Regions from separate parts of the Kosakonia oryzae genome, predicted to be linked through region 2. Evidence: predicted binding sites of a transcription regulator. Region 2 holds the regulator's gene; the other holds the start of a gene.
The links. Region 2 encodes LexA, which represses DNA repair genes until DNA is damaged. Its sites were predicted from a motif close to TNCTGTATGTACATACAGNA; they were not measured.
Positions count from the first base shown of each region.

Region 1: a site for LexA is predicted at 2,820-2,839, ahead of rmuC (DNA recombination protein RmuC). Genes of this name have one in related genera too.

Region 1 is NZ_CP014007.2:5,171,932-5,180,506, reverse strand. It holds gene AWR26_RS24530 (fimbria/pilus periplasmic chaperone) at 1-312, opposite strand, end outside; gene AWR26_RS24525 (dienelactone hydrolase family protein) at 896-1,702, opposite strand; gene udp (uridine phosphorylase) at 1,964-2,725, shown strand; gene rmuC (DNA recombination protein RmuC) at 2,879-4,336, shown strand; gene ubiE (bifunctional demethylmenaquinone methyltransferase/2-methoxy-6-polyprenyl-1,4-benzoquinol methylase UbiE) at 4,403-5,158, shown strand; gene ubiJ (ubiquinone biosynthesis protein UbiJ) at 5,170-5,775, shown strand; gene ubiB (ubiquinone biosynthesis regulatory protein kinase UbiB) at 5,772-7,412, shown strand; gene tatA (Sec-independent protein translocase subunit TatA) at 7,529-7,792, shown strand; gene tatB (Sec-independent protein translocase protein TatB) at 7,796-8,320, shown strand; gene tatC (Sec-independent protein translocase subunit TatC) at 8,323-8,575, shown strand, end outside.
Region 2 is NZ_CP014007.2:5,068,174-5,076,748, forward strand. It holds gene ycaC (isochorismate family cysteine hydrolase YcaC) at 1-256, shown strand, start outside; gene traF (conjugal transfer protein TraF) at 297-1,613, opposite strand; gene zur (zinc uptake transcriptional repressor Zur) at 1,896-2,411, shown strand; gene AWR26_RS24030 (CsbD family protein) at 2,520-2,729, opposite strand; gene dinF (MATE family efflux transporter DinF) at 2,895-4,229, opposite strand; gene lexA (transcriptional repressor LexA) at 4,306-4,920, opposite strand; gene AWR26_RS24045 (diacylglycerol kinase) at 5,029-5,397, opposite strand; gene plsB (glycerol-3-phosphate 1-O-acyltransferase PlsB) at 5,530-7,953, shown strand; gene ubiA (4-hydroxybenzoate octaprenyltransferase) at 8,058-8,575, opposite strand, start outside.

The DNA of each region.
Region 1 (8,575 bases), 100 kb from region 2:
GCGCACAATACGTAATCGGCTGGACTGCTGCCCGTCCAGGCGCATCAGCGGGGGCGTTACAACAAACGGTGCTTTATTTTTCCTGTTTTCATCCAGCGCTTGAGACTGGATCAGAATGGGGTAATCCTGCGGATTGGTTACCGTCAGGGTTGTACCGTTGGACGCAGGATCATAAATCAAACGAGAGGCACCAAGCCGGACTGAAAACGTTTGGGTCGACGTTACAGAATGGGAGGATGCGGCTGAGGCGATGTCAGGCAAAAAACAAACAGATACGGCTAAAAGCGACAATGCTGAAATATTTTTTCTCACGTGACAACCCTGTATAAAAATATAAGTAAAAACGCTAAATAGTTGCGCAGAAGGAATCTTTTTTTACGGAGCTTTGCCCGGGTTTTGTTATGTCCAGTACCATTTTATGGTGCTGGTCTGTGCAATTATTTAGTGCCGTCAAAAAATGTGAATAATTCCTTCTATGATATGCGCTAAGCATAATCTTATTAAAGGCGTTTACCTGTAATAAGGTGTATCCAAAGTATTGCATGGAAGCGAAGAATAGGTAAACCAGCAAAGTTCAATATCTGGTCACTACGAAAAAGCAAAATCATCTTTTGAATTGGTGTTTTTTTATGCTGAGATTTGAAAAGACATTAAAATACATACTATTAACTGACGCTGGCGTTGAGTATTTTCTGAGGTGCAATTGCTTATTTCTGCCAGGATAATAGAATTTTCTTGATCCCATCAAACTTTTTCTTAATGCAAAACGAAGCTTTCATATAAATCCGTTTCCCTTCATTCGCTGTTAATACGGTCAGAAATTAAGGGTGTTTTCATATTAGCGTTTTATCTTAAGTCTCTATTATTTGCCGGGGCGTTTCCCCCGGCACGGATACTATTTTTTATTGTACTGGGCAAACCATGCCAGCATGCGTTGCCAGCCATCTTTTGCTGACTCTTCGTGATAGCTCGGGCGGTAATCGGCATTAAAGGCATGGCCCGCTTCCGGGTAAACCACAATCTCGGCAGTAGCATTAGCTGCCCGCAGCGCCTGGCGCATGGTTTCCACGCTTTCGAGAGGAATACCGGTATCCTGCGCGCCGTATAAACCCAGCACTGGCGCGGTCAGATCGGTCGCGACATCTACCGGGTGGCGCGGCGAGTTGAGCGATTTCTCTCCCACCAGCTTACCGTACCAGGCCACCGCGGCTTTCAACTGCGGGTTATGCGCCGCATACAGCCAGGCGATACGTCCTCCCCAGCAAAAACCGGTGATCAACAATTGATGTGCGTTGCCGCCATTGCGCGCCGCCCAACTGGCGACGTGGTCGAGGTCGGCCAGCACCTGGGCATCCGGCACCTTACTGACCAGCCCGCTCAGGAGCGTCTGGATATCGGCGAAATCATTCGGATCGCCCTGGCGAAAGTAGAGCTCAGGCGCAATGGCGAGGTAACCTTCCAGCGCCAGACGGCGGCAGATATCGCGGATATGTTCATGTACGCCGAAAATTTCCTGCACCACAATGACGATCGGCAACGGGCCAGCGGCATTTTTGGGGCGGGCGTGAAACGCAGGCATACTGTCGCCCTGCGTGGGAATGGAGGTTTCGCCTGCGATTAGGGCGTCCTCCGGTGTGTGCACGATGGTGGAAGCGTGAGGCGAAGCTGCAGGTGCAAAGCCCGGCTGTTTGTTGGTTGTCATGGCATTCTCCATACCCTTTTATTAGCGCTTCAATAACTATAGACGGGAAGGCCTGGCGCGCGCGCAAATCCCCGTTTCATCGACTATCTTTGCTGCTGCGTTGTAAGATACAGCATGGTAATGTGACTTGGGTCACTAATTTATGGAAATGATATGCAAACACTTTCTATCATGGTGACGTTAATCACGAAAATAGGCGGGCGCCTTCTGTAAAGTGGCTTTTTGCCTCTCCTGATAAAACCAACCACAAAGGAGCCTGTTATGTCCAGGTCTGATGTTTTTCATCTCGGTCTCACCAAAAACGATTTACAAGGGGCTACGCTGGCCATTGTCCCTGGCGATCCGGAGCGTGTGGAAAAGATCGCCGCGCTGATGGATGAGCCGGTCAAACTGGCATCTCACCGCGAATTTACCAGCTGGCGTGCCGAACTGGATGGCAAGCCGGTTATTGTGTGCTCCACCGGCATCGGCGGTCCGTCAACGTCTATCGCCGTTGAAGAACTGGCGCAGCTTGGCATCCGCACTTTTCTGCGTGTCGGCACAACCGGGGCGATTCAGCCGCATATCAATGTTGGCGATGTACTGATTACCACCGCCTCCGTGCGCCTTGATGGCGCCAGCCTGCATTTTGCACCGATGGAATACCCGGCGGTGGCCGACTTTGCCTGCACTACGGCGCTGGTTGCAGCGGCGGATGCGATTGGCGCAACTAAACACATTGGCGTAACAGCATCGTCTGACACCTTTTACCCGGGCCAGGAGCGTTATGACACATTCTCCGGGCGCGTGGTGAAAAGCTTTAAAGGCTCAATGGAAGAGTGGCAATCAATGGGTGTGATGAATTATGAAATGGAATCCGCGACGCTGCTGACCATGTGTTCAAGCCAGGGACTGCGCGCCGGGATGGTGGCTGGGGTGATTGTGAATCGTACCCAGCAGGAGATCCCGAACGCAGAAACGATGAAACAGACCGAAAGCCACGCCGTGAAAATCGTGGTGGAAGCCGCACGTCGCCTGCTGTAATTCCTCTCTCCCGGTGCCCGGTAACGCTACGTTTACCGGGCCTGACAAATCCCTTTCCGTTTCTGCGTAGCGCCTCGCAGGAAAAGCCCTTCCCAACTGGACGTTTATACAGCACAATTCCCGCTTGTAAGAATAAGGTCTGGAGGAGGCGTGGTGGACACTTCAATCATCGTCATGGCAGCGCTGGCGCTGGCGGGATTACTGGTCGGCTGGCTGGCTGCAAGCTGGCGCGGGGCGCAGCAGCAGGCGGAATTACTTGCCGAGCAACGCGATGTGTTTAGTGAACTGAGCGCCACCCGCCAGCAGTTGGTTCAGAGCGAGCACTGGCGTGAAGAGTGCGAGCTACTCAATAACGAACTGCGCAGCCTGCAGCATATCAACAGCTCGCTGGAAGCCGATCTTCGTGAAGTCACCACCCGCCTGGAATCCACCCAGTTGCATGCGGAAGAGAAGCTACGCCAGATGCACAGCAGCGAGCAGCGTCTCAGCGAACAATTTGAAAACCTTGCGAACCGCATTTTTGAGCAGAGCAACCGGCGGGTGGATGAACAGAACCGCCAGAGCCTGAACGGCCTGCTAACGCCGCTGCGCGAGCAGCTCGACGGTTTTCGCCGTCAGGTGCAGGAGAGCTTTGGCCAGGAGGCGCGCGAACGCCATACGTTGGCGCATGAAATCCGCAATCTGCAACAGCTAAACGCCCAGATGGCTCAGGAGGCCATCAACCTGACGCGCGCATTGAAAGGCGATAATAAAACGCAGGGCAATTGGGGCGAAGTGGTGCTGACCCGCGTGCTGGAAGCGTCCGGTCTGCGCGAAGGGTACGAATATGAAACCCAGGTCAGCCTGGAAAACGACAGCCGTGCGCGTATGCAGCCGGATGTGATCGTGCGCTTACCGCAGGGCAAGGATGTCGTGATTGATGCCAAAATGACGCTGGTGGCCTACGAGCGCTACTTCAACGCCGACGATGAATTTACCCGCGAAGGCGCGCTGCAGGAGCATATCGCCTCGGTACGCAATCATATTCGCCTGTTGGGGCGCAAAGATTATCAGCAGCTTCCCGGCCTGCGCAGCCTCGACTACGTCCTGATGTTTATTCCGGTGGAACCGGCGTTCCTGATCGCCCTCGACAGGCAGCCCGAACTGATAACGGAAGCGCTGAAGAATAACATTATGCTGGTCAGCCCTACCACGCTACTGGTAGCGCTGCGCACCATCGCTAACCTTTGGCGCTATGAGCATCAAAGTCGCAACGCTCAACAGATTGCAGAAAGGGCGAGTCGGCTGTATGACAAAATGCGCCTGTTCGTTGATGACATGTCGTCCATCGGACAGAGCCTGGATAAAGCGCAGGATAACTACCGCCAGGCGATGAAAAAACTCACTGCCGGGCGCGGCAATGTGCTGGCGCAGGCGGAGGCATTTCGCGGCCTTGGCGTTGAGATTAAGCGTGAGATTAATCCAGAATTAACGGCGGAAGCTCAGGCGCAGGATGAAGAGTTTCGCCTGCGATCGGGGCAGGAAGCGGTAAACGAATATAATGAAGACAACCAGTTAGACGATGAAACGCAGCATGAGGAACCTGGCGCGAAGGCATCATCGGGCGGTTGAATCGTAGGGCAATTGCGTCCAATCTGATACACTTCACAAACAAATTCTTAAATAGCAGGCACTAAGATGGCGGAAGATTCAAAAGAGACAACACACTTTGGTTTTCAGACCGTCGCCAAAGAAAACAAAGCCGACATGGTGGCGCATGTTTTCCATTCGGTCGCGTCAAAATATGACGTTATGAACGATTTGATGTCGATGGGCATTCACCGTTTATGGAAGCGTTTTACCATTGATTGCAGCGGCGTACGCCGTGGGCAAAAAGTTCTCGATCTGGCCGGCGGAACTGGCGATTTGACCGCTAAGTTCTCACGTCTGGTGGGTGAAACCGGGCAGGTTGTGCTGGCTGATATCAACGACTCAATGCTGAAAATGGGGCGCGAAAAGCTGCGCAACATCGGCATTATCGGTAACGTTGAGTATGTACAGGCAAACGCAGAAGCGCTGCCGTTCCCGGATAATACCTTCGACTGCATTACCATCTCTTTCGGTTTGCGCAACGTAACGGAAAAAGAGCAAGCGCTGCGCTCCATGTTCCGTGTGTTGAAACCGGGCGGGCGTCTTCTGGTGCTGGAGTTTTCCAAACCGATTATTGAGCCGCTGAGTAAAGTGTACGACGCGTACTCTTTCCATGTTCTGCCGCGCATAGGCCAACTGGTGGCAAGCGATGCCGACAGCTACCGCTATCTGGCGGAATCCATCCGTATGCACCCCGATCAAGAAACCCTGAAAGCGATGATGCAGGACGCGGGTTTTGAAAACGTTGACTACTACAATCTGACCGCCGGTATTGTTGCTCTGCACCGTGGCTACAAATTCTGACAGGAGTGCGTATGCCCTTTAAGCCGATGGTGGCCGCCGGAATCGAACGCGCGCTGAATACCTTTCTCTACCGCGAGAGCGCGCTGGTTTCTGCGCGTCAGCGTCTGTACGGCAAAGTTTTACGCGTTGTTTTGCAGGAGTTCTCCTCGCCGTTTGTGCTGGTGTTTAGCGAGCAGCAGATCGACGTCCTGAGCGAATGGGAAGGAGAGGCCGACTGTTCGGTTATCACCCAGTTGCGGGTATTGCCGAAACTGCGCGATCGCCAACAACTCACTGCGCTTATCCGTAGCGGCGAGCTGGAAGTTCAGGGGGATATCCAGGTCGTGCAAAACCTGGTGGCGCTTGCCGATCTCGCTGAGTTTGATCCCGCTGAGGTGCTTGCTCCCTGGACGGGCGATATTGCTGCCGAGGGTATTAGTAAATTCCTGCGCGGTGGCGCGCGCTTGCTGCGCCATGGCGTTCAGCGTCAACAACGCTACGTCGCTGAAGTGTTAACCGAAGAGTGGCGCGTCGCGCCGGGCGCTCTGGAAGTGGCCTGGTTTGCAGAAGAGACGGCGGCCGTGGAACGTGCGACGGAAGCATTAGCTCAGCGCCTGGATAAACTGGAGGGCAAATGACGCCAGGTGAACTGCGGCGGCTCTATTTCATCATCCAGACTTTCTTGAGTTACGGGCTTGATGAGCTCATTCCCAGAATGCGTATCACCCTGCCGCTGCGGATCTGGCGCAGGATGCTGTTCTGGATGCCTAACCGGCACAAGGATAAAGCACTTGGAGAACGGCTGCGTCTTGCGTTGCAGGAACTGGGACCGGTGTGGATCAAATTCGGCCAAATGCTCTCTACTCGTCGCGATCTTTTCCCGCCGCTGATTGCCGATCAACTGGCAATGCTACAGGATCGTGTCGCGCCGTTTGACGGGCACCTCGCCAAACAGCAAATCGAAAAAGCGATGGGCGATCTGCCGGTTGAAACCTGGTTTGATGACTTCGAGATTGAACCGCTGGCGTCTGCATCGATTGCTCAGGTTCATACCGCGCGGCTGAAAGAGAGTGGCAAAGAGGTGGTGATCAAGGTGATCCGCCCGGATATTCTGCCGGTGATCAAAGCCGATCTTAAGCTTATTTACCGCCTGGCGGCGTGGGTTCCGCGCCTGCTGCCGGATGGTCGTCGTTTGCGTCCGCGTGAAGTCGTACGGGAATATGAAAAAACGCTGATCGATGAGCTGGATTTGTTGCGTGAAGCCGCCAACGCGATTCAGTTACGGCGTAATTTCGAAAACAGCCCGATGCTGTACGTGCCGGAAATCTACTCCGACTACTGTAGCCAGAATATGCTGGTGATGGAGCGCATTTACGGTATTCCGGTCTCCGATGTTGCGGCGCTGGAAAAGAACGGCACCAACCTGAAATTGCTGGCCGAGCGCGGCGTGCAGGTCTTCTTCACCCAGGTTTTCCGCGACAGTTTTTTCCATGCCGACATGCATCCCGGCAATATTTTTGTCAGCTATGACCATCCGGAGGACCCCCAGTATATCGGCATCGATTGCGGTATCGTAGGTTCGCTCAACAAAGAGGATAAGCGCTACCTGGCGGAGAACTTTATCGCCTTCTTCAACCGCGATTACCGCAAAGTGGCGGAATTGCATGTCGATTCCGGCTGGGTGCCGCCGGACACCAATGTCGAAGAGTTTGAATTCGCCATTCGTACGGTGTGCGAGCCGATATTTGAGAAGCCGCTCGCGGAAATCTCCTTTGGCCACGTGTTGCTTAATCTCTTCAATACCGCTCGTCGCTTCAATATGGAAGTGCAGCCGCAACTGGTGTTGCTGCAAAAAACCTTGCTCTATATTGAAGGCGTCGGCCGTCAGCTCTATCCGCAGCTCGATTTGTGGAAAACGGCGAAACCTTTTCTCGAAACGTGGATCAAAGATCAGGTGGGTATTCCTGCGCTGGTCCGGGCGTTAAAAGAGAAAGGACCGTTCTGGATAGAGAAAATGCCGGAGCTTCCTGAACTGATCTACAACGGTTTGCAGCAAGGTAAGCATTTGCAGTTGAGCGTTGATAAGATTGCCAGCGAATTACAGGCTAACCATGTCCGTCAGGGGCAATCCCGTTATCTGTTTGGTATTGGCGCAACATTGTTGCTTAGCGGGACGTTATTATTGATAAACCGGCCCGACTGGGGGCTGGCTCCCTTATGGGGTATCGCCGGTGGTGTTGTTGTCTGGCTGGTCGGTTGGTATAAGACACGCTAAGCTATTGGCGCGTATCGGGGGCCTGAAGCACAGACGCTGCCAACAAAGAGGCAGCGTAATGGATAATGTGTATACTGGGGCCTGTTTATAACATCATCTGTTACAGAGGACTATGTATGGGTGGTATCAGTATTTGGCAGTTGTTGATTATTGCAGTTATCGTCGTGCTGCTGTTCGGGACGAAAAAACTCGGTTCGATTGGCTCCGATCTTGGCGCTTCCATCAAAGGCTTTAAAAAAGCCATCAGCGATGACGATAAAGAGGAAAAGCAGGATAAATCGGCACAAGATGCAGATTTCACAGCGAAATCCCTCTCTGATGATGCAAAATCCAACGACGCTAAAAAAGACGAAAAACGTCACGACAAAGAGCAGGTGTAATTCGTGTTCGATATAGGTTTTGGCGAACTGTTACTTGTTTTTATCATCGGTCTCGTTGTGCTGGGGCCGCAGCGTCTGCCTGTGGCCGTGCGTACTATTGCGGGCTGGGTCCGCGCATTACGCTCGCTGGCAACAACGGTGCAGAATGAATTGACGCAGGAGCTGAAGCTGCAGGAGTTCCAGGACAGTCTGAAAAAGGTTGAGAAAGCGAGTCTGGAAAACCTGACGCCGGAGTTGAAAGAGTCAATGGACGAACTGCGCCAGGCGGCGGAATCGATGAAACGCTCATACAGCCTTCACGATGCCGAAAAAGCGAGCGATGAAGCAAATACCATCCATAACCCGGTGGTGAAAGAGAGCGAAGCGCAGCGCGAAGGTGTTACGCCGTCTACTGCTGAGCATCAGGTCAGCGCGCCGCAGCAAGCTCCCGAAGCCGGTGAAGTGAAAAAATCGCTGGCGGTGAACCCCGCGGTAAAAGACACGGCTCCGCTTTCCGACTCCTCACCTTCTTCAAGTGAAAAATCCTGAACATGGCTGTAGACGATACCCAACCGCTTATTGCGCATCTTATTGAGCTGCGTAAGCGTCTGCTGAACTGCATTATCGCCGTCATGGTGATTTTCCTCGCGCTGGTTTACTTCGCGAATGATATCTATCAGCTCGTTTCCGCTCCGCTCATCAAACAGATGCCGGTCGGGGCGACAATGATCGCCACGGATGTTGCCTCACCGTTTTTTACGCCGATCAAGCTGACCTTTATGGTGTCGCTGATCCTCTCGGCGC
Region 2 (8,575 bases):
GTTATCCGCGATTGAAGCAGGGTATGAAGTGTTTGTTATTACCGACGCTTCAGGAACATTCAATGAAATTACTCGTTATGCTGCATGGGATCGGATGACCCAGGCAGGCGTACAGCTGATGACATGGTTCGGCGCAGCTTGCGAATTACAACGTGACTGGCGCAATGATATGGAAGGTCTGGCAACATTGCTCTCCAACCATATTCCTGATTACCGTAACCTGATGACCAGCTATAACAAACTCACCGGCCAATAAGTGCCGATAAAACCGGAGGCGCAAAGCCTCCGGTTACTCATCAGAAAGTCACGCTAAGTTGCGCCCCGGCCCCCCAGGTTTCATCTTCGCCAACCAGGCCCATCAAATCGATATGTACGCGGTTAAATGGCGCAAATCCAACACCGCCGGTAAAGACATTTTTATCATCCCCTTTCACATCCGCGCGGTAACCCGCACGCACGGCCAGCCAGCTCAGCGGACGCACTTCCGCACCCACGCCAACATACTGGGAATTTTTCTCGCTCTTAAAGCCTTTAGTCTCGGTTAAATCACCGTCGGCGCTCAGCGTCAGCAGATCGTTATGCCATGCCGCCCCCGCCGTCACGACCGGGCTAATCTGGTAAGTATCTTTGTAGCTCACCACATCGCCCGTTCTGCCGTTGCGGATACGAATGTCTTTGGTATCAATGTCACGGGAGATCAAGTTTGTACCGGTCAAACCGACTGTCACGTTCTCGCCGAAATCCGCAGCCAGGCCGACATCCACGTTGAAGCCGGTATCGTCGGTACGGTAGCGGCTGCTGTTCCAGTCGCTACTTTTGTAGTCATAAATCGAGGCTGTGTAGTTGTAAACCCAGGTTTTCTGTAATTTTGGCGTCACGCCAACGGATAACGGTACGCCACCGACATCAAACTGGCGGGCCATCGCAATGCCGTAATCCGAGACGATAGCCGCACGGCCTGAAGCGGTTGAGTTGAGGTTTTTGGTGATTTCGTCGCTGCCATCCGGTGATACCACCGCCTTTAGCGCTTCACCGGCGGCGACGGCGGTGCTGTTCTCAATACTACGCAGGTAGTCAATATCCTGCTGATCGATTGCCGACGTGACACGCGCATGGGCGTAAGCTTTCGTCACAAACGCCACGGAAAGGACATCGTTGGGAATGCTTACCGCGATACCGGCGGCGGCTTTGGCCTGCGCTGTTTTCCCTCTCAGAAACTCCAGCTCATTCGCCAAATCGCCTGCGGCGCCCTGAAATTGCCTTACCGTACCGAGCGGATTAGCAATAATTTCCGCAGCGGTGAGGTTATCGACAACATCTTTGTAGCCATCGATTTTGTCATTGATGTTGTCGATCTCGTCGCGCAGATTATCTTTGTCGCTAATTTGCGCCTGTACGCTCGGCAGGATGACGGTAATATCATCATCGGGTTTTGCTTTTGCTAACAGTGCCGGGTTAATTAATGGCCCGCTGCCATAGTTCGCAGATGCAACGCCCGTTCCCCCCATTGCATCATTACGTGCTTCTGCCCAGGTATTGGCTGCCCCTGCCTGATTTGACACAAAAAAGGAGACAGCGATCGCGACCAGCGAAAGTTTACGTTTTTTTTCCACAGTATGCGTCTCGTAGCCAGATGAGTTTTAAGCCTGTAAGTATTCGCACAAACAGGAATGCACTATTGCTGTGAATAACGTAAGAAAAAGAAGCTAAATTGCCGGAATACCCGTAAGTACCCGGATATTATTGTTTTAAGTGACGCTTATCACTATTTATAGATGAAGGAATCCATTTCGGGAAGCGATCCAGTGAAATGGAGATTACTGGCCACGATCTCGGCGTTTTCGGCAGGACATGGTAAAGTGTATGGCTTGTATTTCCCCACCCGGAGAGCGCCTATGGATAAGACCACTTCGCAAGAGATGTTAGCGCAGGCTGAAAAGCTGTGCGTGCAGCGCAATGTGCGCCTGACTCCTCAGCGTCTTGAAGTGTTGAGATTACTCAGCCTGCAACAAAGCGCCATCAGCGCGTACGATCTGCTCGATCTGCTGCGTGAAAGCGAACCGCAGGCCAAGCCGCCGACGGTGTACCGCGCTCTTGATTTCCTGCTGGAACAAGGGTTCGTACATAAAGTCGAATCAACAAACAGCTACGTGTTATGCCATCTTTTTGACCAGCCGACGCACACGTCCGCAATGTTTATTTGCGATCGCTGCGGTTCGGTAAAGGAAGAGCAGGCGGAAGGCGTGGAAGATATTATGCATGCGCTGGCGGCAAAGATGGGCTTTGCTCTGCGGCATAATGTGATTGAAGCTCACGGCTTATGTGCAGACTGTGTCGAAGTGGAGTCCTGCCGTCATCACGACCATTGCCACCATGACCACACCGTTCAGGTGAAGAAAAAGCCACGTTAATCTTTGTTTGAACGAAACGGTAAATAAAACAGCTGGAGGGGTGGTACATCCTTGTACCTTCGGGCAGAGTAGCCTGTAGAGGGTTAGCACATTGAGGGGATGTGCAGGCTACCAGCGGTAGTCGTTACGCGTTTCCCAATCTGTAACTTCTTTCTCCGCCTGATCTTTGGCATAACCGTAACGTTCCTGGATTTTACCCACCAACTGGTCACGTTTACCTTCGATGATGGTCATATCATCATCGGTCAGTTTGCCCCATTTTTCTTTAACAGTGCCTTTGAACTGTTTCCAGTTACCGCCGACTTCGTCTTTATTCATCGTTGACTCCTTATCGTTCGGTTAAATAGGTAATCGTTCTGCTGAACGTACTGATTATTGTAGTTAAGGATTCCGGCAATCGATTTTTATTCGGAATCTTTAACCACCACGATAGTTAAAAACAGCATAAGCGAGACGAGGAAACCGGCAAAAAGCCTGGCAGTATCAGGAAGGATTCGCGTCGGAAAACCAGCTGCCGTTACGCCAGTGGCGACGCCACAGCCAGGCAAGCGTAAGCCCGCGCAGGGCGAGAAAGACGGTCAGCGCCAGCCATAAACCGTGATTGCCCAGCACCGGGACCGTCAGCAGCGTGACAGCGAACCCGGCAGCGGCAATCGCCATACTGTTACGCATCTCCGCAGCGCGCGTGGCACCGACAAACATGCCATCCAGCAAGTAGCACCACACGCCCACCAGCGGCAGAATTACCTGCCAGAACAGGTAATGCCCGGCGAGCGTCTGCAGAGCAGGAAGTGAAGTCAGCAAGGCAATAATGTTGTCGCCTGCCAGCGCATAAATCGCCGCAAAGAACAGCGCCACCAGCCCGGCCTGGCGGCACGCAGCTCGCCAGACTTCCATCAATTGGCTGCCATCGCGCGCACCGTAGGCTTGCCCGGAATGCGCTTCGACCGCATAGGCAAAACCATCCAGCGCGTACGCGGTAAAGGTGAGAAACATCATTAGCACCGCGTTCGCCGCGACCGTCTCGCCGCCAAGACGCGCGCCCAGTACGGTGATTGAGCCAAAGCAGAGCTGCAAAAGCAGTGAGCGCAGCATGATATCGCGGTTAAGCGCTAATAAGCGCCGCATACCGCCGCGCCAGGCATTTTTAAGCACAGACAGGGGGACGCCGCGCATCACCAACACGCGGTGCACCATCAGCAGGCCGATGGCGAACGTCGCATACTCAGCCACAACGGTGGCGAGCGCGGCTCCCTGCACATTCATGTGCAGACCCATCACCAGCCACAGGTCGAGCACAATGTTGAGAAGATTCCCCACCACCAGCAGGATCACCGGAGCACGGGCATACTGCACGCCCAGCAACCAGCCGAGCAACACCAGATTTCCCAACGACGCTGGCGCACTCAGCCAGCGAATATTGAGAAAGCGCCGCGCTTGTTCCAGTACAGCTTCGCTCCCGCCGGTGATGTGCAGCGCCAGATCGATGAGCGGCGTACGCAGCAGCATAATTAACATACCTGCCAACAACGCCAGTAACAGCGGTTGTACCAGCGCGCGCGCCAGCGCAGGTGCGTTTTTTGCGCCAAACGCCTGTGCCGTAAGACCGGTTGTGCTCATCCGCAAAAACAGCAGCAGCATAAACAAAAAGCTGGTTGCCGTTGCGCCGATCGCCACCCCACCGAGGTAAACAGGGCTATCCAGGTGCCCGACCACGGCGGTATCCACCAGCCCCAGTAACGGAACAGTGATATTGGAGAAGATCATGGGCAGCGCAAGCCGCCACAGTGCTCTGTCAGATGCGTTCAGCAACGGCATGGCAATGTCGAATCAACGGGGAAAATTGTATTACGCAGCGCCACGTTGTTATGTGTCGCTGCGGAAAGAACAGGCGTTAGAGCCAGGTACCATTCCGGATGACGCCAACCGCCAGCCCTTCAATGGTGAAGTTTTGATCGCGCAGATCGACGACGATCGGGGAAAACTCGCTGTTTTCCGGCAGCAGTTCGACGGTGTTACCCTGTTTTTTCAGACGCTTCACGGTAACTTCATCATCAATACGTGCGACGACCACCTGGCCATTACGCACATCCTGCGTTTTATGCACTGCGAGCAGGTCGCCGTCCATAATACCGATGTCTTTCATCGACATACCGCTGACGCGCAGCAGGAAATCCGCATGAGGTTTGAAGAGATCGGGATCGACCTGATAGTGACCCTCGATATGCTGTTGCGCCAGCAGCGGTTCACCCGCAGCAACGCGGCCAATCAGCGGTAAACCGATATCCTCTTCTTCTTCCAGCAGCAGACGCAGACCACGCGATGCGCCGGAGACGATTTCGATAACCCCTTTGCGCGCAAGCGCTTTCAGGTGTTCTTCAGCCGCATTTGGGGAACGGAACCCCAATTGCTGTGCGATTTCCGCACGCGTTGGTGGCATACCGGTTTGGGTGATCCGATCGCGGATGAGATCGAACACCTCTTGCTGCCTGGCCGTTAATGCTTTCATCCCGCCCCCTGGGTGTATATACAGTTATGCTGTGAGTATATACAGTCAAAGGCGATTTTGGAACCAAATTTAAGCAAAAAACCAGGGTGTTATCGATTTCTGGAAGCGTTATCGAAAATGCGCCCAGAGAAGCGAGATCCAGGTAAACAGCGCCAGCAGGATCGACATCAGCACTGCCGCCGAGCCCATATCCTTCGCCCGACCGGAAAGTTCGTGAAATTCAGTACCAATTCGGTCTACGACAGCTTCAATTGCACTATTTAGGATTTCAACAATCATTACTAGCGACACCGAGCTAATCAGCAATACCCGTGTGACCGTGTCAATGTCCAGCCAGCAAGCAATAATGATAGCTAAAACAACGGCTAACAGTTCCTGGCGGAAGGCGGCTTCATTGATCCATGCAGCGCGAACGCCCTTCCATGAGTAACCTGCTGCTTTAATGATTCGGGTAATTCCGGTGGTATTATTGGCCATGAAAAGAACCTTTTTATGTAATAAACGTCAATGTCTACATCAGCGTACTGAGGTACAACAGAAATTACATGCGCTTTCTGATATTCTTGCGGCGCAATGGCACTATTATTAACCAGAGGCTTTTCATCTTTTATGTCCGGTTGGCCACGAATTTACTACAAATTACTGAATTTACCATTAAGTGTACTGGTAAAGAGTAAATCGATACCTGCAGAACCTGCACAGGAACTGGGTCTCGATACTTCACGTCCTATTATGTACGTGCTGCCTTATAACTCTAAGGCAGATTTGATGACGTTGCGTGCTCAGTGTCTGGCGCACGAACTGCCCGATCCGCTGGAACCCCTGGAAATCGACGGCGTACTGCTACCGCGTTTCGTGTTCATTCATGGCGGTCCGCGCGTGTTTACTTATTACACGCCGAAAGAAGAGTCCATCAAACTGTTCCACGACTACCTGGATTTACACCGCAGCCATCCGGATCTGGATGTGCAAATGGTGCCGGTATCGGTAATGTTTGGCCGCTCTCCAGGGCGTGAGAAAGGCGAGATTAATCCGCCGCTGCGCATGCTGAACGGTATCCAGAAATTCTTCGCTATCTCCTGGCTTGGCCGCGATAGCTTTGTGCGCTTCTCGCCGCCCGTCTCCCTGCGCCGCATGGCGACCGAGCACGGCACCGATAAAATTATCGCGCAGAAACTGGCGCGCGTGGCGCGTATGCACTTCGCGCGACAGCGCCTGGCCGCCGTAGGGCCGCGTCTGCCGGCGCGTCAGGATCTGTTCAATAAGCTGCTCTCTTCCAAAGCGATTGCCCGTGCGGTCGAAGACGAAGCACGCAGCAAAAAAATCTCTCACGACAAAGCGCAGCAAAACGCTATCGCGCTAATGGAAGAGATTGCCGCCAACTTCTCGTACGAAATGATCCGTCTGACCGACCGTATCCTCGGCTTTACCTGGAACCGTCTCTATCAGGGGATCAACGTACACAACGCCGAACGCGTGCGCCAGCTTGCGCACGACGGCCACGAGATTGTCTATGTGCCCTGCCACCGCAGCCATATGGACTATCTGCTGCTCTCGTATGTGCTCTATCACCAGGGGTTGGTGCCGCCGCACATCGCCGCAGGCATCAACCTGAACTTCTGGCCCGCCGGGCCGATTTTCCGCCGCTTGGGTGCCTTCTTCATTCGCCGTACCTTTAAAGGCAACAAACTCTACTCCACCGTATTCCGCGAATATCTGGGCGAGCTGTTCAGCCGCGGTTATTCGGTCGAGTATTTCGTCGAGGGCGGTCGTTCACGTACCGGGCGTTTGCTGGATCCGAAAACCGGTACGCTGTCGATGACCATCCAGGCGATGCTGCGCGGCGGTACGCGCCCTATCACGCTGGTGCCGATCTATATCGGTTATGAGCATGTGATGGAGGTGGGTACCTATGCGAAAGAGCTGCGCGGCGCTACCAAAGAGAAAGAGAGCCTGCTGCAGATGGTGCGCGGGCTGAGCAAGCTGCGTAACCTGGGGCAAGGTTATGTGAACTTCGGTGAACCCATTCCGCTGATGAACTACCTGAACCACCACGTTCCGGATTGGCGCGAGTCTATCGATCCCATCGAAGCGATTCGCCCGGCATGGCTGACGCCGACGGTGAATAACATTGCCGCCGATTTGATGGTTCGCATTAACAATGCCGGTGCGGCTAACGCCATGAACCTGTGCTGTACGGCGCTGCTGGCTTCGCGCCAGCGTTCGTTGACGCGTGAGCAGTTAACCGAACAACTCAGTTGCTACCTCGAACTGATGCGCAATGTGCCTTACTCGCCGGATTCAACAACGCCTGCCGCCAGCGCCGACGCGCTTATCGACCACGCGTTGCAGATGAACAAGTTCGAAGTCGAGAAAGACACCATCGGCGATATCATTATTCTGCCTCGTGAGCAGGCAGTATTGATGACCTATTACCGCAACAACATTGCCCACATGCTGATGCTGCCGTCGCTGATGGCGGCGATCGTGACCCAGCATCGCGCCATCTCCCGCAGCGATATTCTGCGCCACGTTGAGCTGCTCTATCCGCTGCTGAAAGCCGAGCTGTTCCTGCGCTGGGAAAAAGCCGAGCTGGCGGAAGTGCTGGAAAACCTGACGCAAGAACTGCTGCGCCAGGGCTTAATTACCGTCAAAGACGATCGCCTGAGCATCAATCCGGCCCACTCGCGGACGCTGCAACTGCTGGCCGCCGGCGCGCGCGAGACGTTACAGCGCTATGCCATCACCTTCTGGCTGCTTGGCAACACACCGTCAATGAACCGCAGCACGCTGGAAAAAGAGAGCCGCACGCTGGCGCAACGTCTGTCGGTGTTGCACGGCATCAACGCGCCGGAATTCTTCGACAAAGCGGTATTCTCCACGCTGGTGTTAACGCTGCGTGATGAAGGGTATATCAGCGACAGCGGCGATGCAGACCCGACGCGGACGCTGGGCGTTTACCAGATGCTGGCAGACTTGATAACGTCGGATGTGCGTCTGACGATTGAAAGCGCGACGCAAGCGGAAGTGTAAGCCAGGAAAGTCGCCGCCGGATGTCGCTTGCGCTTATCCGGCCTGTGGGATGAGATAACCTCGCAGGCCGGATAACATGCAGCCGCATCCGGCAGTTTTTAGATTCAGTGCAGGTAACTAAAAGCCAGCCCTAAAAACAGCACCAGCCCCACGTAGTTGTTGTTCATAAACGCTTTAAAACAGGCATCGCGTTCGCGTCCCGCAATCAAGATCTGTTGATAAACAAACAGCACGCCCGCCACCAGTACCGCAGCGTAATACGCCCAGCCCAGCCCGTTCAGCCAGCCAATAGACGCCATCAGTGCCAGCACGGCAACTTGCAAAATACCGATAATCAGCTTGTCGTAACGACCAAACAAAATCGCCGTCGATTTGATGCCAATCTTCACATCATCATCGCGATCAACCATGGCGTACTGGGTATCGTAAGCCACCGCCCACAGAATATTGGCGAAAAACATAGTCCAGCAGCTTAGCGGCACAGATTCACTGACGGCAGCAAACGCCATCGGAATTGACCAGCCAAATGCCGCGCCGAGCACCACCTGCGGCAGATGCGTGTAGCGCTTCATAAATGGATAAACCCACGCCAGCGCCAGCGCCGCCACCGACAGCAGGATGG